Linked DNA regions of Gemmatirosa kalamazoonensis. The protein of the gene in region 1 interacts with the protein of each later gene in a pairwise test. Links are inferred from orthologs where the notes say so. Each region holds a gene or a part of one and is shown on either strand. Other genes may lie near its edges. The genes, in order: J421_RS19350 and J421_RS15085.

Region 1 (9,630 bases):
CTTCGCGTCGGGGTAGTGCTTCGGAAGCGTCTGGCCGAGCGCGTCGAAGAACTCCGCCGCGTCCTGCGCCGAGTCCCACACCGTGACCCACACGAACGCGTCGCCCTGCGGCGTGCGCACGATGTCGTAGCGATCGCCGTCCCATCCCTGCGCGGCGCGCGCGGCGAGATCGAGGTCCTCGGTGTGATGATAGAGCAGCAGCCGGATCTCGAACTCGCCCAACGTGCCCGTATAGGCGACGCTGCCCGGGGTCGGCGTCGGCAGCGTGATGGTCGTCGGCGCGTCGGGCTTGCCGCCGTCCTTGCCGAAGTACGCGTCGGCGTGCAGCACCTGCTCGGTCGACGTCGGGAGCCGCTTCAGCAGCGAATCACCGCCGCCGCGGTCGACGAAGCGGCGCGCGAACTCGGCGCCGCTGAGATACGGGAACAGCAGCGTCTCGCGCACGACGAACGGCGCCTCGGAGAGCACCGGCGTGCGCTCCATGTTCTCGCGGATCTCGCCGCGCACGCGATCCCACGCGCCCGGTGCCTGCAAGGCGACGCCGCTCGACGCGAACTGCGCGTAGCTCGCGAGCCCTTCGAGCGCCGCGTGCGCCGCGGCCGAGCGATCGTTCTCGCCCGTGACGCGCTCGATGGAGTCGAGGTTCGCGTGCTGGTCCTGCAGCGCGTGCACCAGCTCGTGCCGCAGCGTGACCTCGGCGGACGCGCTGTCCGCGCCGTCGACGATGTAGAGCGTCTTCGACTTCGGATCGTAGTAGCCGACGATCTGGCGCTCGAGGATGCGCGCGAGGAGCTGCCGCAGGTTGACGCTGTCGGGCACGAGGCCGAGGCGCTTGTACGCCGCTTCTTCGGCGGCGACGTCACGGCGCGCGAGCGAGTCGTCGAGCGTCTGCTGCACGAACGCCCGCACCTGGTCGGCCGAGCGCACCTCGACCTTCGGCGGCGACACGAAGCGCAGCCCCGTGGCGTGCTCGATCTGCGGCGCGAGCGCGACCGCGCGCTCCACGTACGAGCGGTGGTCGGAGGTCGTACGCTGGCAGGCGGCCGCCGCGATCGCCCCCGCCGCGACGACGAGGCGATGCGATCGCGTCATGGCCACTTCACCGTCCGGCCCACGGTGCGCGACACGATCCGCGCGACGTCTACGCCGCGCACCACGGCGCCCTCGGCGACGAGCAGCGGCGCGAGCTCCGCCTCGATCTCGCCGAGGCGCGGCGCGGGCGGCGGCAGCGGGCCGTCGGCGTTAGGCGCGGGACGCGGCGCCGGGCGCGGCGCGGCGCGCGGCGGCGTCTTCGGGATCGGCTGCGGCGGCGGCGCGTCGCCGAAGAACGACTCCAGCTCCTGGCCGAAGCGCTCGATGTACGCCATGCCCTGCTGCGCGTAGCGATTGAGCTTGTCGGACCCGGTCTCTTCGGATGCGTCGTCGGGCGCGTCGACGCCGGCTTCCTCGGCCGGCTTGCCGGCGCGGCGGGCCTCGGCGCGCCGCTGCCGCGCGCGCTCGGCGCGCTCGTCCTCGGCGGCGGCGCGCTCGGCGATCAGCGCGCGGCGCTCCTTCAGCAGCGCCTCGGTGCGCGGCGAGTGCGCGGCCTTCGCCTGCAGGTGCGCGCACGTCTCGTCGAGCGCGTCGATGCAGCGGTCGGGGCGCATGCGCTCCACCATCCACTCGTCGGTGAGCTGGAGCGCCGCCTGCAGCGCGTCGTCGGTGATGACGACGCCGTGGTGCCGCTCGAGGACGGCGCGGCGCGCGCGGAGGATCTCCATCGTCTCCGGCGGCGAGAGCTCGCGGATGTCGACGCGCTGGAAGCGTCGCTCGAGCGCGGGATCGGTCATGATCCACCGCTCGTACTCGTCCGACGTCGTGGCGCCGATGACGCGGAAGTCGCCGCGGGTGAGCGCGGGCTTCAGCATGTTGCCGGCGTCCATCGCCGCGCCCTGCGCGGTGCCCTGCCCGACGAGGTTGTGCAGCTCGTCGATGAACAGGATGACGTCGGGGGCCGCGGTGACCTCGGCGACGATCGCCTGGACGCGCTCCTCGTACTGGCCGCGGTACATCGTGCCGCCGAGCAGCGCCATGTGGTCGAGCGCGAGGACGCGGGCGCCGCGGAGTGCGAGCGGGAGGCGCCCTTCCGCCGCGCGCTGGGCGAGCCCCTCCACGATGGCCGTCTTGCCGACGCCGGCCGGCCCGGTGAGCACCGGGTTGTTCTTGCCGTGCCGCAGCAGCACGTCGATCACGCGGTCGATCTCGGGGTCGCGGCAGCGGATCGGGTCGAGTCGGCCGGCGCGCGCGGCCGACGTCAGGTCGCGCGTGAACTTCGTGAGCGCGGTCTCGGTGGATGGGCGCAAGATGTCGCCGAGCGTCACGGTTGCAGGATTCGCGTCATGTACCAGGCGATGAGGCGGTCGCCCCAGAGGAGTGTGAACAGCGCGGCGGGCGCGAGGAAGACCCCGAAAGGAATCTCCGTGATGTCGCGGGCGCCATCGAGCTCCTCGGTGGTACCCCCGGACGGCGCCGTCGATGCACCGCCGCGGGCGCGCAAGAGCCTCGCCGGCACCACGACGAGCGCCGCGACGACGGCCCCGATGAACGCGGCGACGAGCACGGTGAGCCCAGCGCGCCCGGCGCCGAGCGCGGCGCCGATGCCGGCCATCATCGTGATGTCCCCCTCGCCCATCGCCTCGCGGCCGAAGGCCCGCTCGCCGAGCCAGCGCAGGATCGCGATCGCGCCGGCGCCGGTGCACGCGCCCACGATGGCGTCGTACGGCCCGGCGAAGTGCGAGGATTCGGCGACGCTCGGCGCGAACCAGACCGCGAACGCGACGAGCAGCTGCCAGGCGAGCAGGAACAGCGTGAAGCCGTCCGGGATGACGTAGTGCTTCGCGTCGGTGGCGGAGATGCCGAACAGCACGGTGCCGAACACGGCGACCCGGAGCGCCTCGATGCTCGGACCGAACGTGGCGACGGCCGCCACCCAGCCGAGGGCGACGAGCAGCTCGACGGCCGGGTAGGCGGCCGAGATCGGAAGGCCGCAGCCGGCGCATTTCCCGCGCAGGACGAGCCAGCTCACGATCGGGACGTTCTCGAACCACCGGACGCCGCGGCCGCACTTCGGGCAGCGCGACGGCGGCCGCACGACGGACAGGCCCTCGGGCCACCGGACGATGCAGACGTTCAGGAACGAGCCGATGACCGCGCCGATGAGGAACGCGAGGACGAGGGCGGCGGGCTGAGGGATGGGCATCACGGGAACTGCGGGCTGAGGGCGGGATCGAGCGCTGCGCTCAGGATGACGAGCGGCGGACCCGCGAGGCCACGAGTCACCCGCGGAGCGCCTCCGGCCGCAGCTCGTAGAGCAGGATCCCTGCAGCAACCGCCGCGTTCAGCGACTCGACACCGGGCGCGATGGGGATCGCCGCCAGCCGGCTCGCCCGCGCCCGGGCTCGCTGCGACAGCCCCGCGCCTTCGTTGCCGACCGCCAGGACGAGCCGCGCCGGCCGCTCGGCGGCGAGCCGCGAGACCGGCTGCCCCGCCCCGTCGGCGCCCCACAGCTCGGCCCCCGTGCCGGCCATCGCCTCGTCCAGCTCCTCCCACGCGGCGTGGGCCACCGGCTGGTGGAACAGCGCGCCCATCGCGCTCCGCACGACCTTGGCACCCCACAGGTCGACCGTCCCGGTGACGGCGATCACACCCGCGGCATCGAACGCCGCCGCGCTCCGCAGCATGGTGCCGGCGTTGCCCGGGTCCTGCACCGCATCGAGCAGGAGGACGCAGCCGCCGTCGCCGAGGTGCGCGAGAACGTCGCTGGCGGTGGTGCGCGGCTGCTCGGCCACGGCGAGCACGCCCTGAGGCGAGTCGGTGTCGGCGGCGGAGGCGAAGTCGGTGTCGGAGACGTCGAGCAGCGGCACGCCGCGGACCTCGAGCGCGTGCCGGAGCGACGCGCCGCGCTCGGTCGCGTCGAGCGCCGGAGCGGCCAGCGCGCCGCGCACCGGCACGGCACTCGCCAATAGCTCCTCGACGGCGCGCACGCCCTCGGCGACGAACAGGCCGTGTCGCTCGCGGGCGCGGCGGCGGCGGAGGTCGCGGGCCAGACTCAGCAGACGCACGCGGCTACCTCCGCCCTTCGGAATGGACCTTGCCCCCGTTCGGCGGGTCGTAATAGTGGCAGAAGGGCTCCATTGCCGTCACAGGCAGACACGTGAACTCAAGCGCTCGCGGAGCATCGGAGTCGTCATGAGACATTCTATCGTCCGCCGCACGATCGCCGGAGCCGCGCTGGCGCTGGCCGGCACGGCGTGCGGCGTCTCGCAGCAGCAGGAAGTCGAGATGGGCGCGCAGTACTCGGCGCAGATCAACCAGCAGCTGCCGATCATCACCGACGCGCTGGTGAACCAGTACATCAACACGCTCGGGATGGAGCTGGCGCGCGTCGCGGACACGCGCGGCCTCGAGTGGCACTTCTACGTCGTGAACAGCCCCGAGGTCAATGCGTTCGCGGTTCCCGGCGGCTATGTGTACGTGAACCGCGGGCTGATCGAGCGCGCGTCCAAGATGGACCAGGTGGCCGGGGTGCTCGGTCACGAGATCGGCCACGTGACGCATCGGCACTCGGTGAAGCAGATGGAGCAGCAGAACGGCGCGCAGATCGGCGTGACGGTGGCGTGCGTGCTCCAGCCGGCGGTGTGCAACAGCGGTCTCGGATCGACGGCGATCAACGTCGTGGGCACGGCGGTGTTCGCGAAGTTCAGCCGCAACGACGAGGCGGAAGCGGACCAGGCGGGGATCGAGTACACGACGAAGGCGGGCATCGACCCGCGCGGCATCCCCGAGATGTTCCAGATCCTGCTCGACGAGCGGCAGACGGCGCCGAGCAAGGTGGAGGCGTGGTTCGCGACGCACCCGCTGGAGGAGGACCGCATCCGCGACACCGAGGCGACGATCTCGAAGTACAACGTGGCGCAGCTGAACCAGCTGACCAAGGACACGCAGAACTTCCACACGTTCCAGCAGCGGCTCCGGTCGCTGCCGCAGGCGCCGCAGTCGCGAACGGGCGGGAACTGACCTGGCAGCGTGGCTGCGTGGCTGGGTCACCGCCATCACGCAGCCACGCAGCCACGCAGCCACGTAGCTCACAGTCGTTCCACGAACTCCCGCACGAGCGCGCGGAATTGCGCTCCCACACGCGTCCCGACCTCCAGCACCTCCGCGTGACTGAGCGGGTGCTGTCCGATGCCGCAGGCGAGGTTGGTGATGCAGCTCACGCCGGCGACGCGCATGCCTAACGCCTTGGCGACGATGACCTCCGGGACGGTGGACATCCCGACGGCGTCGGCGCCGAGGCGCTCGAGCATCCGGACCTCCGCCGGCGTCTCGTAGCTCGGCCCGAGGAGCCCGAAGTAGACGCCCTCCTGCACCCGCTCGCCGATCGCGCGCGCCGCATCGCGGAGCACCGCGCGCAGCGACGGGTCGTACGCCTCCGACATGTCCGGGAAGCGCACGTCGCCGTCGTGCAGCGCGCCGACGAGCGGATTGCGGAACATGAGGTTGACGTGGTCGGCGATGATCATGAGATCGCCCGGCGCGAAGGTGCGCCGCACGCCGCCGGCCGCGTTGCTCACGAACAGCGTGCGCACGCCGAGCGCGTGGAGCACGCGCACCGGGAAGCCGGCGAGCGCCGCGGCGTGTCCCTCGTACATGTGGAACCGGCCGGCGAGCGCGATCACGTCCTTGCCGCCGAGTCGACCGGCGAGCAGCGCGCCCGCGTGCCCCGCGACCGTCGCCGTCGGGAATCCCGGCACGTCGCCGAACGAGATGCGGCGCGCGTCCTCGAGATCGTCCACGAGCCCGCCGAGCCCCGAGCCGAGCACGATGCCGCACGCCGGCGCGGAGACGTCGAGCCGCGCGCGGACGACGCGCGCCGCGTGATCCGCCTCGTGGGGGCCCAACCCGGAGTCGGCGCTCATTGCGGGCCCTCCAGCAGCGCGGACTCCGCGGTGACGGGGCTCTCGCCCGCCCCGTGGCCGGTGAGCGCCGCGATCTCGCTCTCCACGCGGTGGATGAGCGCGCGCCGCTCCGGATACGGGAGGAACGAGCTCTGGAAGCCGTTCAGCGCCACGACCGCGAGCTCGTCGAGCGTGAAGCCGAGCCGTCGGACAGCGTGCTCGTACTCGTCCACCAGCGTCGTGCCGCTCATCAGCCGGTTGTCCGTGTTCAGCACGACGTTCAAGCCGCGGTCGAAGTACTCGCGGAACGGGTGCGTCTCGTACGACGACGTGGCGCGCGTCTGCACGTTCGACGTGAGGCAGCACTCGACGCAGATGCGCCGGTCGTTGATGTAGTCGAACAGCGACGCGTCCTCGATGATGCGCGTGCCGTGGCCCACGCGGTCGCAGCCGCAGACGTGCACGGCGTCGCGCACGCTCTCGGGGCCGAACCCCTCGCCGGCGTGGCAGGTGCACGCCATGTCGTTGTCGCGCACGATCTGGAACGCCTCCTTGAAGCGGCGCGCGGGGTTCCCCGCCTCCCCGCCGGCGAGGTCGAAGCCGACGACGCCGTGCTTGCGGTAGTCGAGCGCGAGGCGCGCCTGCGCGACGGCGAGATCGAGGGGCTGGTTGCGCAGCGCACAGACGATGACGCGCGCCACGACGTCGTGCTCGCGCTCCGCGCGCGCGAAGCCGCGCAGCACCGCGTCCACCGGCGCGCCGAGGTCGAGGCCACGACGCGTGTTGAGCACCGGCGCGAAGCGCGCCTCGAGATAGCGCACGCCTTCCGCCGCGGCGTCGGCCGCGAGCTCGTACGCGATGCGCTCGATCGCCGGCTCGGTCTGCATCACCGAGAGCGTGATCTCGAACCGCTCCAGGTAGTCCTCGAGGTGGCGCGCGTCGTCGACGCGCATGTAGTCGCGCAGCTCGTCGGCGGTGGCGCGCGGCATCGGCACGCCGAGCTCCTCGCCCAGGTCGAGGAGCGTCTCGGGGCGCACGGAGCCGTCGAGGTGGCAGTGCAGCTCGGCCTTCGGCAGGCGGACGAGCAGCTCGCGGGAAATCGGCGGTCGTGCGCCGCCGTCGTCGCGTTCGGTCATCGCGCGGTGATGGTGCGGTAGATGGCGCCGGCGAACGTCGGCGCGTCGGCGGCGGTCGGCAGGCCGCGCGAGTCGACGAGCGCGCGCTCGCCGGCGGCCACCCGCGCCGCCTCGCCCTCGTCGGCCACGCGCAGGGCATCGAGCGCGCTCGCACCGCGCGGCACGTCGACGCCGCGCTCGTTCACGAACACGCGCACCGTCGTCGGCTCGCTCTCGGGCGAGCTCACTGCGACGCTCCCGCGACGCGGAACCGCTCCTCGGACGGCGCGCGCACCGGCTGCGGAAGCGTGCCGAGGTAGCCGACGAGCGCGTCGAGGTCGACGATGTTCAGCGGCGTGACGGCCGTCGCGCGGCGGGCGAGATCGACGCCGTCCCCGCCGGTGACGAGGAAGTCGTTCAGGACCATGGTGTACAGTCGGTCGTCGTCGAGGGGGCGGCCGTCGGCCGTCGTCAGGCTCACGAGACGGCTGCCCGCGGGGCGGCTCGGGTCGAACGTCACGAGCACGCCGCTCGTGTGCATGCGCACGCGCGGGCCGCCGCTCACCAGCTTCTCGAAGTAGCCGCGCAGGTCGCGGCCGCGCACGGTGATCTTGTACAGCGTGTTGCCGAACGGCTGGATCTCGAACAGCGATCCATACGTCGCGACGCCGTGCCGCAGATCGGCGCGGATGCCGCCGTTGTTCATGATCGCGACGTCGCCCCGTCCGGCCCACCGCTGCGCGTCGGCGAGCAGGTTGCCGAGCGCGTACTGCTCGTCGCTCTCGCGCGGCATGTCGTCGGCCACGTCCGCGATGCGGCGGTTCACGCGCGACGCGACGGCGGCGACCGCCCGGCGCACCACCGAGTCGATCGCCGGAGGCACCGGTCCCGCGGAGTCGGCGACGACCTCGCGCACGTCGATCGTGGGTGCGCCGCCCTCGAGCGAGAGATCGACGACGCCGAGCGCGCGGCCGCTCGACCGCGCCTGCACGATCGGGATGCCGTTCACGACGGTGTTCACGAGGCTGTGCGTGTGGCCGCTGACGATCGCGTCCACCTTCTCGTGCAGCGCGCGCGCGACGTCGACGATCTCGCCGCGACACGTCGGGGTGCTCTCGCCCGGCGCCGGTCGGTCGCAGAACGCGCCGCTGTGCGCGACGACGATCACCACGTCCGCTCCGCGCGCGCGCAGCGCGCGCGCATGCGCGTCGATCACCGGCGCGAGCGAGTCGAAGCGCAGCCCGCGCACGTTCGCGGCGCGCGTCGTGGTCGGCGTCTCCGTCGTCGCGAGCCCCACGACGCCGACACGCAGCCCGCCGCGCCGCACGATCGTGTCGGCGCGCAGCCACGGCACCGCGCGGCCGTCGGTGAAGCGCACGTTGGCGCCGAGGATCGCGTACGGCGCCTGCCGGATGCGCGCGCGCAGCGTGTCGACGGTCCAGTCGAACTCGTGGTTGCCCAGCGCGGACGCGGCGAGGTCGAGACGCCGGAACGCCTCCACGATCGGACGCCCGTACGCGAGGTTCGACGCGGGCGTGCCCTGGAACTCGTCGCCGCCGTCGAGCAGGATCGAGACGCAGTCGCCGGTGCACTCGCGCGCGCGCGCGCGCGATCGCGGCGGCGAGCGGGCCGATGCCGCCGCGCGACACGCCCTGCGCGTCCGGACGCGGCTCGAGTGCGCCGTGCAGGTCGTTCGTCGCGAGGATGCGCAGCCGCGTGGGGCGCGCGGCGGTCGGCGCATCCTTGTGCACCTGCGTCGGCTGCGCCGCCAGCCGGTCCGTGCCGAAGACGACGATGAGGCTCGCGGCGAGCCGGAGGGCCAATCGATTCATCGCCCAAAGGTAGCGAGTTGACGTGCCGGTCGGGGCCGGCGAACCTTCGGCCATGCCGCACCCGCTGCGCCCATGGGCGACGATACGAGACCGTGACAGATCCGCCGCTTCCCGGCCCCGCTCACCCGGGCGATTCTGCCAGGGGCGATCCCGCGATGGGTCGGCGCGGCGATGACGAAGCCGCTCATCATCGGGATCGCCGGCGGCACGGGGTCGGGGAAGTCCACGGTCGCGCGGCGCGTCGCCGAGGCGCTCACCGAGGAGACGGTCGCGTTCATCGACATGGACGCGTACTACAAGAACTTCGCGCACCTCTCGATGGCGGAGCGGAAGCGCGTGAACTGGGACCACCCCGACGCGTTCGACGTCGACCTGCTTGTCGACCATCTCGGCCGTCTGTGCGAGGGAGCGCCGATCGAGAAGCCGACGTACGATTTCGTGCAGCACGTGCGCTCGCCGCACGCCGTGGCCGTCGCGCCGGCGGACGTCGTCGTGATCGACGGCATCCTGCTGTTCGTCGATGCGCGCGTGCGCTCGCTGTGCGACGTGAAGGTGTACGTCGACGCGGACGCCGACGTGCGCCTAATCCGGCGGCTGCGACGCGACATCGCGCAGCGCGGCCGCCCGTTCGACGAGATCCTCGAGCAGTATCTTTCCACCGTGCGCCCGATGCATCTCCAGTTCGTCGAGCCGAGCAAGCGCTACGCGGACATCATCGTGCCGCGAGGCGGGCACAACGCCGTCGCG
Region 2 (9,610 bases), 950 kb from region 1 along the record:
GCGGCGGCGATCCGCGAGGCGATCAAGCGCTCGCGCGTCCCCGCCGACGAGGTGCAGGAAGTCATCATGGGCAACGTCGTGCAGGGCGGCGTCGGACAGGCGCCCGCCCGGCAGGCGATGCTGAAGGCCGGCGTGCCCGCGACGGTCTCCGCGATGACCGTCAACAAGGTCTGCGGATCCGGTCTCAAGTCGGTGATGCTCGCCGCACAGGCGATCAAGGCGGGCGACGCGCAGGTGATCGTCGCCGGCGGGCAGGAGTCCATGTCGAACGCGCCGTACTACGTCTACGGCATGCGCGACGGCGTGAAGCTCGGCGACCAGAAGCTCGTCGACGGCATGATCAAGGACGGGCTGTGGTGTGCGATGTGCGACGTGCACATGGGCGGCCACGCCGAGTACACCGCGCGCAAGGCCGGGATCTCGCGCGAGCAGCAGGACGAGTTCGCGGCGGCGTCGCACCGCAAGGCCGTCGACGCGCAGGACGCGGGCAAGTTCAAGGACGAGATCGTGCCGGTGCGCGTGCCGGGTCGGAAGGGCGACCTCGTCGTCGACACCGACGAAGGGCCGCGCCGCGACACGACCGCGGAGTCGCTCGCGAAGCTGCGCCCCGCGTTCGCGACGAAGGGCGTGCCCGCGGAGGAGCTCAGCGTGACGGCGGGGAACGCGTCGTCGCTGAACGACGGCGGTGCGGCGGTCGTCGTGACGAGCGAGGAGTACGCGCGCGCGCACGGCCTCACGATCCTCGCGCGCATCACCGCCTACGCGACCGGCGCGACGAACCCGCAGGACCTGTTCTTCGCGCCGATCACGGCGGTGCAGAACCTCATGAAGAAGGCGGGCACGTCGATCGACGACTACGATCTGTTCGAGGCGAACGAGGCGTTCGCGTCGCAGGCGATCGCGACCGGGCAGGGCCTCGACTGGGCATGGGACCGCGTGAACGTGCACGGCGGCGCAATCGCGTTAGGCCACCCGATCGGCGCGAGCGGCGCGCGGGTGCTCACCACGCTGCTGTACGCGCTCGCCGACCGCGGCAAGTCGACGGGCCTCGCGACCCTGTGCCTCGGCGGCGGTGACGCGGTGGCGCTCAGCGTGGAGCGCGTCGACTGAGCCCTGGCGCCGTCCCCCCCCGGCGGCGGCGCCGCGCGCCGGAGACCGGCCGCCGGCGTGGCTCTTCGCCTCCGACGGGCGGCTGCGTGCGGGGTGGCGGCTGCTGCTCTTCGTGCTCGCGCTCGTCGCGGGGCTGCTCGTCGCGGCGCAGCTCGTGTATCCGCTGCTCGCCGCGGTGCTCCGCGCGCTCGGCATCCCGCTCAACGCGTACTGGCTGAGCCTCGCCGATTGGCTGTGGGTCGCGGGCGCGTTGGCCGCGCACCTGTTCGTGCTGCGACTCGTCGAGCGGCGGCCGTGGGCCGACGTGGGGCTCGGACGTGCCGCGCTGCGGCCACGCGGGCTCGCGTTAGGCGCGCTGCTCGGCGCCGTGGCGATCGGCGTGCCGTGCCTGCTGCTCATCGTCGGCCGCGAGCTGCGCGTGCTGCCGTCGGCTGATGGCAGCTGGTTCGGCGCGGCCGGGTCGCTGCTGGCGAAGCTCGCGCCCGCCGCGCTGCTGGAGGAGCTCATCTTCCGCGGCTATCCGTTCATGGTGCTGCGCGAGAGCGCCGGCCCGGTCGCGGCGCTCGCGGCGACGAGCGTGTTGTTCGGCATCGCGCACGTCAGCAACCCGGGCGTCACGGTGCTGTCGATCGTGATGGTCGTGCTCGCGGGATGCTTCCTCGGCGCCGTGGTGCTCGTGACGGGCAGCGTGTGGGCCGCGTTCGCCACGCATCTCGCGTGGAACTGGACGCTGAGCGCCGCGGTCCACGCGGCGGTGAGCGGGCTGCCGTTCGCCATGCCCGACTACCGCACGGTGGACGCGGGACCCGACTGGCTGACCGGCGGCGCGTGGGGCCCCGAGGGGGGACTCGCCGCCGGACTCGGAATCCTCTCGGCGCTCGCGCTGCTCCGGTGGCGCGGCGCCTCACACTTTCTCGAGCGCGGCCGCGTGGCCGCCGGGGAGCACGCCGATGGCTGAAGCGACGACCGCCGCCTCGCAGAGCGGCGCACCGTACCGCACCGAGCCGATCGACGAGGTCGCGATCATCGGCGCGGGGCAGATGGGCAACGGCATCGCGCACGTGTTCGCGGCCGCCGGCTACGACGTGGCGATGATCGACGTGAACGACGGCGCGCTGCAGCGCGGCCTGTCCACGATCGAGAAGAACCTCGACCGACAGGTGAAGAAGGGATCGATCGACGCGGCGGCGAAGGACGCCACGCTCGCCCGCGTCTCGACGCACGTCGACATGGCGGCGGTCGAGGGCGCGGGGATCGTCGTCGAGGCAGCGACGGAGAACGCGGATCTCAAGTTCCGCATCTTCCAGGACGTCGACCGGCTCGCGAACGCGGGCGCGATCCTCGCCACGAACACGAGCTCCATCTCCATCACCGAGATCGCTGCGCGCACGCGCCGCCCCGAGCTCGTCATCGGCATGCACTTCATGAATCCCGTGCCGGTGATGCAGCTCGTGGAGGTCATCCGCGGAATAGCGACGAGCGACGCGACGACCGCGACGACGATGGAGCTGGCGCGCAAGGTCGGGAAGACGCCGGTGGAGGTGAACGACTACCCGGGCTTCGTCGCGAACCGGATCCTCATGCCGATGATCAACGAGGCCGTGTACTGCGTGATGGAGGGCGTCGGCACGCCGGAGGCCATCGACACGGTGATGAAGCTCGGCATGAACCATCCCATGGGACCGCTCACGCTGGCGGACTTCATCGGCCTCGACACCTGCCTCGCGATCCTCGAGGTCATGCACCGCGGGCTCGGCGACCCGAAGTACCGTCCGTGCCCGCTGCTGCGGAAGTACGTCGCGGCGGGGTGGCTCGGACGCAAGACCGGTCGCGGCTTCTATCAATACTGATGCTCTCCGATCTTCTCCCGCTCACCGAGACCCAGCGCGAGATCCGCGACCTCGCGCGCACGTTCGCGCGCGAGCACGTCGCGCCGCACGCCGCGCAGTGGGACCGCGAGGGATACTTCGAGCCCGCGCTGGTGAAGCAGCTCGGCGACGCGGGGTTTCTCGGCATGCTCCTCCCCGAAGAGTACGACGGGCTCGCGCTCGACACGGTGACCTACCTCATCGCGCTCGAGGAGATCGCGGCGGCCGATGCGTCGGTCGCCGTGATGATGAGCGTGCACAACTCGCTGCCGACGCAGATGCTGCTGCGGTGGGGCACCGAAGCGCAGAAGGATCGGTGGCTGCGGCCGATGGCGCGCGGCGAGATCCTCGGCGCGTTCGCGCTCTCCGAGCCGGACGCGGGGAGCGACGCGGCGTCGCTGCGCTGCCAAGCGACGCGCGACGGCGACGGCTGGGTGCTGACCGGCACGAAGTCGTGGGTGACGAGCGGGTCGCACGCCGGCGTCATCCTCGTCATGGCGCGCACCGACACGGCCGCGGACCGGCAGGGCAGTCGCGGCATCGGCGCGTTCGTCATCACGCCGGACCTGCCGGGCTTCCACGTCGGCAAGAAGGAGAACAAGCTCGGGCTGCGCGCGTCGCCGACGGTGCAGCTCGTGTTCGACGAGATGCGCGTGCCCGCTGGCCATCTGTTAGGCGAGCCGGGGCAGGGGCTCGCCTACGCGCTGCAGTCGCTCGAGCACGGGCGGCTGGGCATCGGCGCGCAGGCGCTCGGCATCGCGCGCGCCGCGCTCCAGGCGGCCCGCGACTACGCCGACGAGCGTCGACAGTTCGGCCGCCCGATCCGTGACTTCGAGGCGATCCAGTTCAAGCTCGCCGACATGGCGATGCGCGTCACGGCGTCGCGCGCGCTGCTGCACGCGACGGCCGCCGCGAAGGATCGCGGCGAGCGCGTCACGCAGTTCGCCGCGATGTCGAAGTTGATGGCCAGCGAGACGGCGATGTTCGTCGCCGACGAGGCCGTGCAGATCTTCGGCGGCTACGGCTACGTGAAGGAGTACCCGGTGGAGCGCTACCTGCGCGACGCCAAGGTCACGGAGATCTACGAGGGCACCTCGGAGATCCAGCGCGTGGTGATCGCGCGCGAGCTCTATACCTGACTGCAATGAATCTCTTCGACAGACTCGCCGAGATGGGCCACGAGCAGGTCGTCGTGTGCCACGACAAGGCGGCCGGCTACCGCGGCATCATCGCCGTCCACGACACCACGCTCGGCCCCGCGCTCGGCGGCACGCGCTTCTGGAACTACGCCAGCGACGAGGAGGCGATCATCGACGCGCTGCGCCTCGCGCGCGGCATGACGTACAAGAACGCCGTCGCGGGGCTCAACCTCGGCGGCGGCAAGAGCGTCATCATCGGCGACAACCGCACCGTGCAGCGCGAGATGATCTTCCGCGCGCACGGCCGCTTCGTCGACTCGCTCGGCGGCCGCTACGTGACGGCGGAGGACGTCGGCACGAGCACGGGCGACATGGACTTCGTGCACATGGAGACCGACTACGTCGCGGGGCTCGCCGGCGCGTCGGGCGATCCGTCGCCGGTCACCGCGCACGGCGTCTTCCGCGCCATCCAGGCGTCGGCGCGGCAGGTGTGGGGGCGCGACTCGCTCGAGGGGCGCACGATCGCCATCCAGGGGTGCGGCAACGTCGGACACTACCTCGCGCAGGAGCTGAGCGAGGCCGGCGCGTCGCTCGTCGTCACCGACATCGATCCCGAGCGCGTGAAGGCCGTGGTGAACGCGACCGGTGCGCGCGCCGTGCCGACGGAGGAGATCTACGCGCAGGCGGCCGACATCTTCGCGCCGTGTGCGCTCGGCGCCGTCATCAACGACCGCACGATCCCGCAGCTCCGCGTGCAGATCGTCGCCGGCGCGGCGAACAACCAGCTGCTCGAGGACCGCCACGGCGACGAGCTGGAGTCGCGCGGCATCTTGTATGCCCCCGACTACGTGGCGAACGCGGGCGGCGTGATCAACGTCTACAGCGAGCTGGCCGGCTGGAGCCGCGAGCGCTCGCTGCGCAAGGCGGACGAGATCTACCACACGGTGCTGAACGTGTTCGAGATCGCGCAACAGGACCGCATTCCCACTTACAAGGCCGCCGATCGCCTCGCCGAGCGCCGCATCGCGGCGGTGCGGAGCATGGTGAAGACGTGGCCACAGTGGCCCAACAAGGCGTCGTGAGGTGAGCGCGTCATGAACAACGGAACGAACCACTGGAGCGACTGGGACCGCTGCCCGCCGGGTCCGGCCCTCACCGCCGCCGATCCCGAGGTCGCGGCGCTCATCGGCGAGGAGATCCGCCGGCAGAACGATGGCCTGGAGCTCATCGCGAGCGAGAACTTCGTGTCGCCCGCGGTGCTCGAGGCCATGGGCTCCCCGCTCACGAACAAGTACGCGGAAGGGCTGCCGCGGAAGCGCTACTACGGCGGATGCGAGATCGTCGACCAGATCGAGCAGCTCGCGATCGATCGCGCGAAGGAGCTGTTCGGCGCGGACCACGCGAACGTGCAGCCGCACTCCGGCGCATCGGCGAACTTCGCCGCGTTCACCGCGTTCCTGAAGCCGGGCGACACGTTCCTCGGCATGGACCTCTCGAACGGCGGCCACCTCACGCACGGGTCGCCGGTGAACTTCTCCGGCATCCTGTACCGCGCGATCTCGTACGGCGTCACCGACGAGGGGCTGCTCGACTACGACCAGATGCGCGAGCTGGCGCGCACGCACCGGCCGAAGATGATCATCGCCGGCTACAGCGCGTACTCGCGCGCGATCGACTGGCAGGCGTTCGCCGAGGTCGCGAGCGAGATCGGCGCGATCTTCATGGTCGACATGGCGCACTTCGCGGGGCTCGCCGCGACCGGCGTGTATCCGTCGCCGGTGCCGTACGCCGACGTCGTGACGACGACCACGCACAAGACGCTGCGCGGCCCGCGCGGCGGAATGATCCTGTGCAAGGCCGAGCACCAGAAGGCGATCGACAAGAGCGTGTTCCCCGGCGCGCAGGGCGGGCCGCTGGAGCACGTGATCGCCGCGAAGGCGGTGTCGTTCCGGGAGGCGCTGCGCCCCGACTTCGCCGACTACTGCCGGCGCGTCGTGGCGAACGCGAAGGCGCTCGCCGGCGCGTTCGTGGCCCGCGGCTTCCACGTCGTGTCGGGCGGCACCGACAACCACCTCATGTTGCTCGACCTGCGCAACAGAGGGCTCACGGGCAAGGTGGCGGAGAAGGCGCTCGACGCGGCCGGCATCACGGTGAACAAGAACACCGTCCCGAAGGAGACGCAGTCGCCGTTCGTGACGAGCGGCATCCGCGTCGGCACGCCGGCCGTGACGACGCGTGGCTTCGGCGAGGCGGAGATGGGCACCGTGGCCGATCTCATGGACCGCGCGCTCGCCGACGCCGAGAACGCCGCGGTGGCGGAGAGCGTGCGCGAGGAAGTGCGGGCGCTCGCGGCCCGCTTCCCGCTGTATCCGGCGACCGCGGACCTCACGCACGGCTGAGCGATCGCGTCAACGGTAGGGCGTCGACGGGTTGCGGTGGGCGCGGGTGCCCGCCAGTATTCCCCGGCGCGGCGGCGCGCGACCGACGGTCGCAGGCGCCGCCGCGCGTCACTTTGGACCCGCTTCACCTGGAGCACCGTCGTTGTCAGAGCTGGCGTTCCGCGACGGCATCATGGATCAGATCCGGCTGCGCGAGCCGCGCTTTCACGAGCGCGCGTTCTTGTTCGTGCTGTCGGCGCTGGAGTTCAGCCAGACGCGGCTCCCCGAGCGTCGGCACATCAGCGGGGCGGAGCTCGCCCGCGCCTGCCGCGACCTCGCGCTCGAGCGCTACGGCGTGGTCGCGCGACTGGTCCTCGAGCACTGGGGGATCCGGTGCACCGACGACATCGGCGACATCGTGTTCGCGCTCGTCGACCTCGGCCTCCTCATCAGTCAGCCGCACGACACGAAGGACGACTTCGCGCGCGTATTCGACTTCGACCAGGCGTTCGAGCGCGACTACCCATGGAACTGCGCGCTCCTCGGGTGATGCGCGCGACGGAGCTCTGATCGATGCCCACCGAGCTGCCGCAGTGTCACAAGTGCCAGAACGGAACGCTGCTCCCGCTCAGCGACTACGGCCGCGACGGCGCGCCCATCACGTACAAGGCGTGGGTGTGCAGCAATCCCGAGTGCGGCTTCAACGTCCGCATCGACAACGGCGAGATCGGCTACGGACGGACGGTGGGCCAGTCGCACAAGTGAGCGGAGTGATCGTCGCTCGCACGCTCGTCGTTGCCACGCTCGCGGCGGCCCACGTGGCCGCCGCTTTCGCGTCGTGACCTCTCGCATCCCGGTCGTCACCGCGGCGGAGTCCGCGGCGCGCGATCGCGCGGCGATCGACGCGGGCACGCCGTCGCGCGCGCTCATGCAGCGCGCCGGTGCCGCCGCGGCGGCCGAGATCGCGCGCCGCTACGGCGACCGCCTGCGCGGCGGCGTCGCCGTGCACGCCGGCCCGGGCAACAACGGCGGCGACGGGTGGGTGGTCGCCGCCGCGCTGCGGCGATGGGGCGCGACGGTGCGCGCCGCGCTGCACGGCGCCGACGAGCCGAAGACCGACGACGCGCGCTACGAGCGTGCGCGCGCGCTGGCCGACGGCACGCTGGACGCGCCGACCGGATCGGAGGCGGTCGTGGTCGACGGAGTGCTCGGCACCGGCGCGCGCGGTGCGCCGGCACCGTTCGCCGCCGCGGCCGTGGAGCGCATGCACGTGGCGCGCGCGTCCGGCGCCGTGGTCGTCGCGCTCGACGTGCCCACGGGGCTCGACGCGACCACGGGCGAGAACTTCGACCCGCACACGGTGCGCGCGGATCTCACGCTGACGTTCGGCACGCTGAAGCGCGGCCTGCTCGTCGCGCGCGGCCACGCGGGCACCATCGCGGTGGTCGACATCGGCCTCGGCGAGGCGCCTAACGACGTTGGGCCGGTGCTGTCGGGCGCGGCCGACGTCGCGCGGCTCGCGCCGGCGCTCGACGCCGCGGCCCACAAGGGCACGCGCGGCAAGATCGCGATCGTGGGCGGCGCGGCGGGCATGGCCGGCGCGACGCTGCTCTCGGCCGAGGCGGCGCTCCGCAGCGGAGCGGGCATGGCGCGCGTCGTCGTCGCGCCGGAGAGCGTGCCGGTCGCGCAGACCGCGCTGCGCGAGGCGCTCGCGTCGCCGTGGCCGACCGACGACGCGGCGCTCGCCCACACCGTCACGGAGTGGGCCGACGTCGTCGTGCTCGGCCCCGGTCTCGGACGCGACGACGCGGCCCGCGCACTGGCCGAGCGCGTGCTCGCCGCGTGGCGCGGGCCCGTCGTGCTCGACGCCGACGCGGTGACGATGTTCGCCGGCGACACGGCGCGACTGGGCACGCTGCTGCGCGGCCGGCCCGCGCTGCTCACACCGCACCCGCTCGAGCTGTCGCGCCTCGCCGGCCTGTCGCTCGACGAGATCCTCGCGCGGCGCTTCGACGTGGGACGCGAGCTGGCCGCGACGCTCGGCGCGAGCGTGCTCCTGAAAGGCGTGCCGACCGTGATCAGCGACGAGCACGCGACGCTCGTGTCGGCGACGGGCACCCCGGCACTCGCGACGGCGGGGAGCGGCGACGTGCTCACCGGGATCGCCGCCGCGCTGCTCGTGCACGCGAACGCCGACGCGCGCGCGACGGAGCGCGGCGCGGCCGCGGCCTGGATCCACGGCCGCGCGGGCGAGATCGCGACGGCGCGCCGCGGCGGCGTGCGCGGCACCACGCTGCGCGACGTGCTCGGCGCGCTGTCGGATGCGTGGCGCGGCGACGCGGCGCGGGCGCCGTATCCGGTGCTCGCCGAGCTGCCCGCGGTTCCGGGCTGATGGAGCACGCGCTCGGCCCCGGCGCCGAGTTCGACGCGGTGCGCGCGTTCGTCGACCGATGGGGCGCGCTCGCCGAGGGCATCGGCGACGACGCCGCGGTCCTCGACGTCCCGCGCGGCGAGCGGCTCGTCGTGAGCACCGACGTATCGGTGGAGAACGTGCACTTCCGGCGCGGGTGGCTGACGGCGCGAGAGATCGGCGCGCGCGCGACGACCGGCGCGCTGAGCGACCTCGCGGCGATGGGCGCGGCGCCGTTAGGCATCGTCGTCGCGCTCGTCGTGCCGCATGCGTGGCGCGCGGAGCTCGAGGCGCTTGCCGAAGGGATCGGCGACGCGGTGCGCCTGGCCGGCACGCGCATCGTCGGCGGCGACCTCTCGGGTGGCGACACGCTGTCCATCACGGTCACCGTGCTCGGCGCGGCCCCGCAGCCCGTCGCACGCTCCGGTGCACGCGCGGGGGATGAGCTGTTCGTCACCGGGCTCCTGGGCGGTCCGCTGCGCGCGCTGCGCGCCCTGGAGCGCGGCGAGACGCCGGATGCGCTCGACCGCACGCGCTTCGCCCGGCCGGTGGCGCGACTGCGCGAGGGACGATGGCTGGCCGGGCGTGGCGTCACGGCCATGATCGACGTGTCCGACGGGCTCGCGGCCGACCTGCGGCACGTCGCCGCGGCGAGCGGCGTGCGGCTCCGCGTCGACGCGCGTCGCGTGCCTCGCGTCGCGGGCG

What was found.
Region 2: the proteins of J421_RS19350 (region 1) and J421_RS15085 interact in binary tests that used the Escherichia coli proteins (3 or more experiments, as listed by UniProt). The link is inferred for Gemmatirosa kalamazoonensis from one-to-one orthologs.

What each region holds. Positions count from the first base shown.
Region 1 is NZ_CP007128.1:4,436,860-4,446,489, forward strand. What follows is about bases 2,208-5,074. They hold J421_RS19350 (TrmH family RNA methyltransferase), read right to left. Parts: upstream 4,101-5,074; coding sequence 3,315-4,100; downstream 2,208-3,314. Other genes in these bases: J421_RS19340 (AAA family ATPase), read right to left, coding at 2,208-2,342; J421_RS19345 (prepilin peptidase), read right to left, coding at 2,357-3,238; J421_RS19355 (M48 family metallopeptidase), read left to right, coding at 4,228-5,055. In the rest of the region: J421_RS32920 (hypothetical protein), read right to left, coding at 1-1,092; more of J421_RS19340, read right to left, coding at 1,089-2,207; J421_RS19360 (purine-nucleoside phosphorylase), read right to left, coding at 5,124-5,957; add (adenosine deaminase), read right to left, coding at 5,954-7,072; J421_RS19370 (hypothetical protein), read right to left, coding at 7,069-7,299; J421_RS19375 (bifunctional metallophosphatase/5'-nucleotidase), read right to left, coding at 7,296-8,792; udk (uridine kinase), read left to right, coding at 9,055-9,630. UniProt on the Escherichia coli protein: Specifically methylates the ribose of guanosine 2251 in 23S rRNA.
Region 2 is NZ_CP007128.1:3,483,947-3,493,556, forward strand. The notes cover bases 6,764-9,610. They hold J421_RS15085 (NAD(P)H-hydrate dehydratase), read left to right. Parts: upstream 6,764-7,333; coding sequence 7,334-8,887; downstream 8,888-9,610. Other genes in these bases: J421_RS15075 (Minf_1886 family protein), read left to right, coding at 6,764-7,045; J421_RS15080 (hypothetical protein), read left to right, coding at 7,069-7,260; thiL (thiamine-phosphate kinase), read left to right, coding at 8,887-9,610. In the rest of the region: J421_RS15045 (acetyl-CoA C-acetyltransferase), read left to right, coding at 1-1,110; J421_RS15050 (CPBP family intramembrane glutamic endopeptidase), read left to right, coding at 1,223-2,068; J421_RS15055 (3-hydroxybutyryl-CoA dehydrogenase), read left to right, coding at 2,061-2,960; J421_RS15060 (acyl-CoA dehydrogenase family protein), read left to right, coding at 2,960-4,117; J421_RS15065 (Glu/Leu/Phe/Val dehydrogenase dimerization domain-containing protein), read left to right, coding at 4,123-5,199; J421_RS15070 (serine hydroxymethyltransferase), read left to right, coding at 5,212-6,516; more of J421_RS15075, read left to right, coding at 6,659-6,763. UniProt on the Escherichia coli protein: Bifunctional enzyme that catalyzes the epimerization of the S- and R-forms of NAD(P)HX and the dehydration of the S-form of NAD(P)HX at the expense of ADP, which is converted to AMP.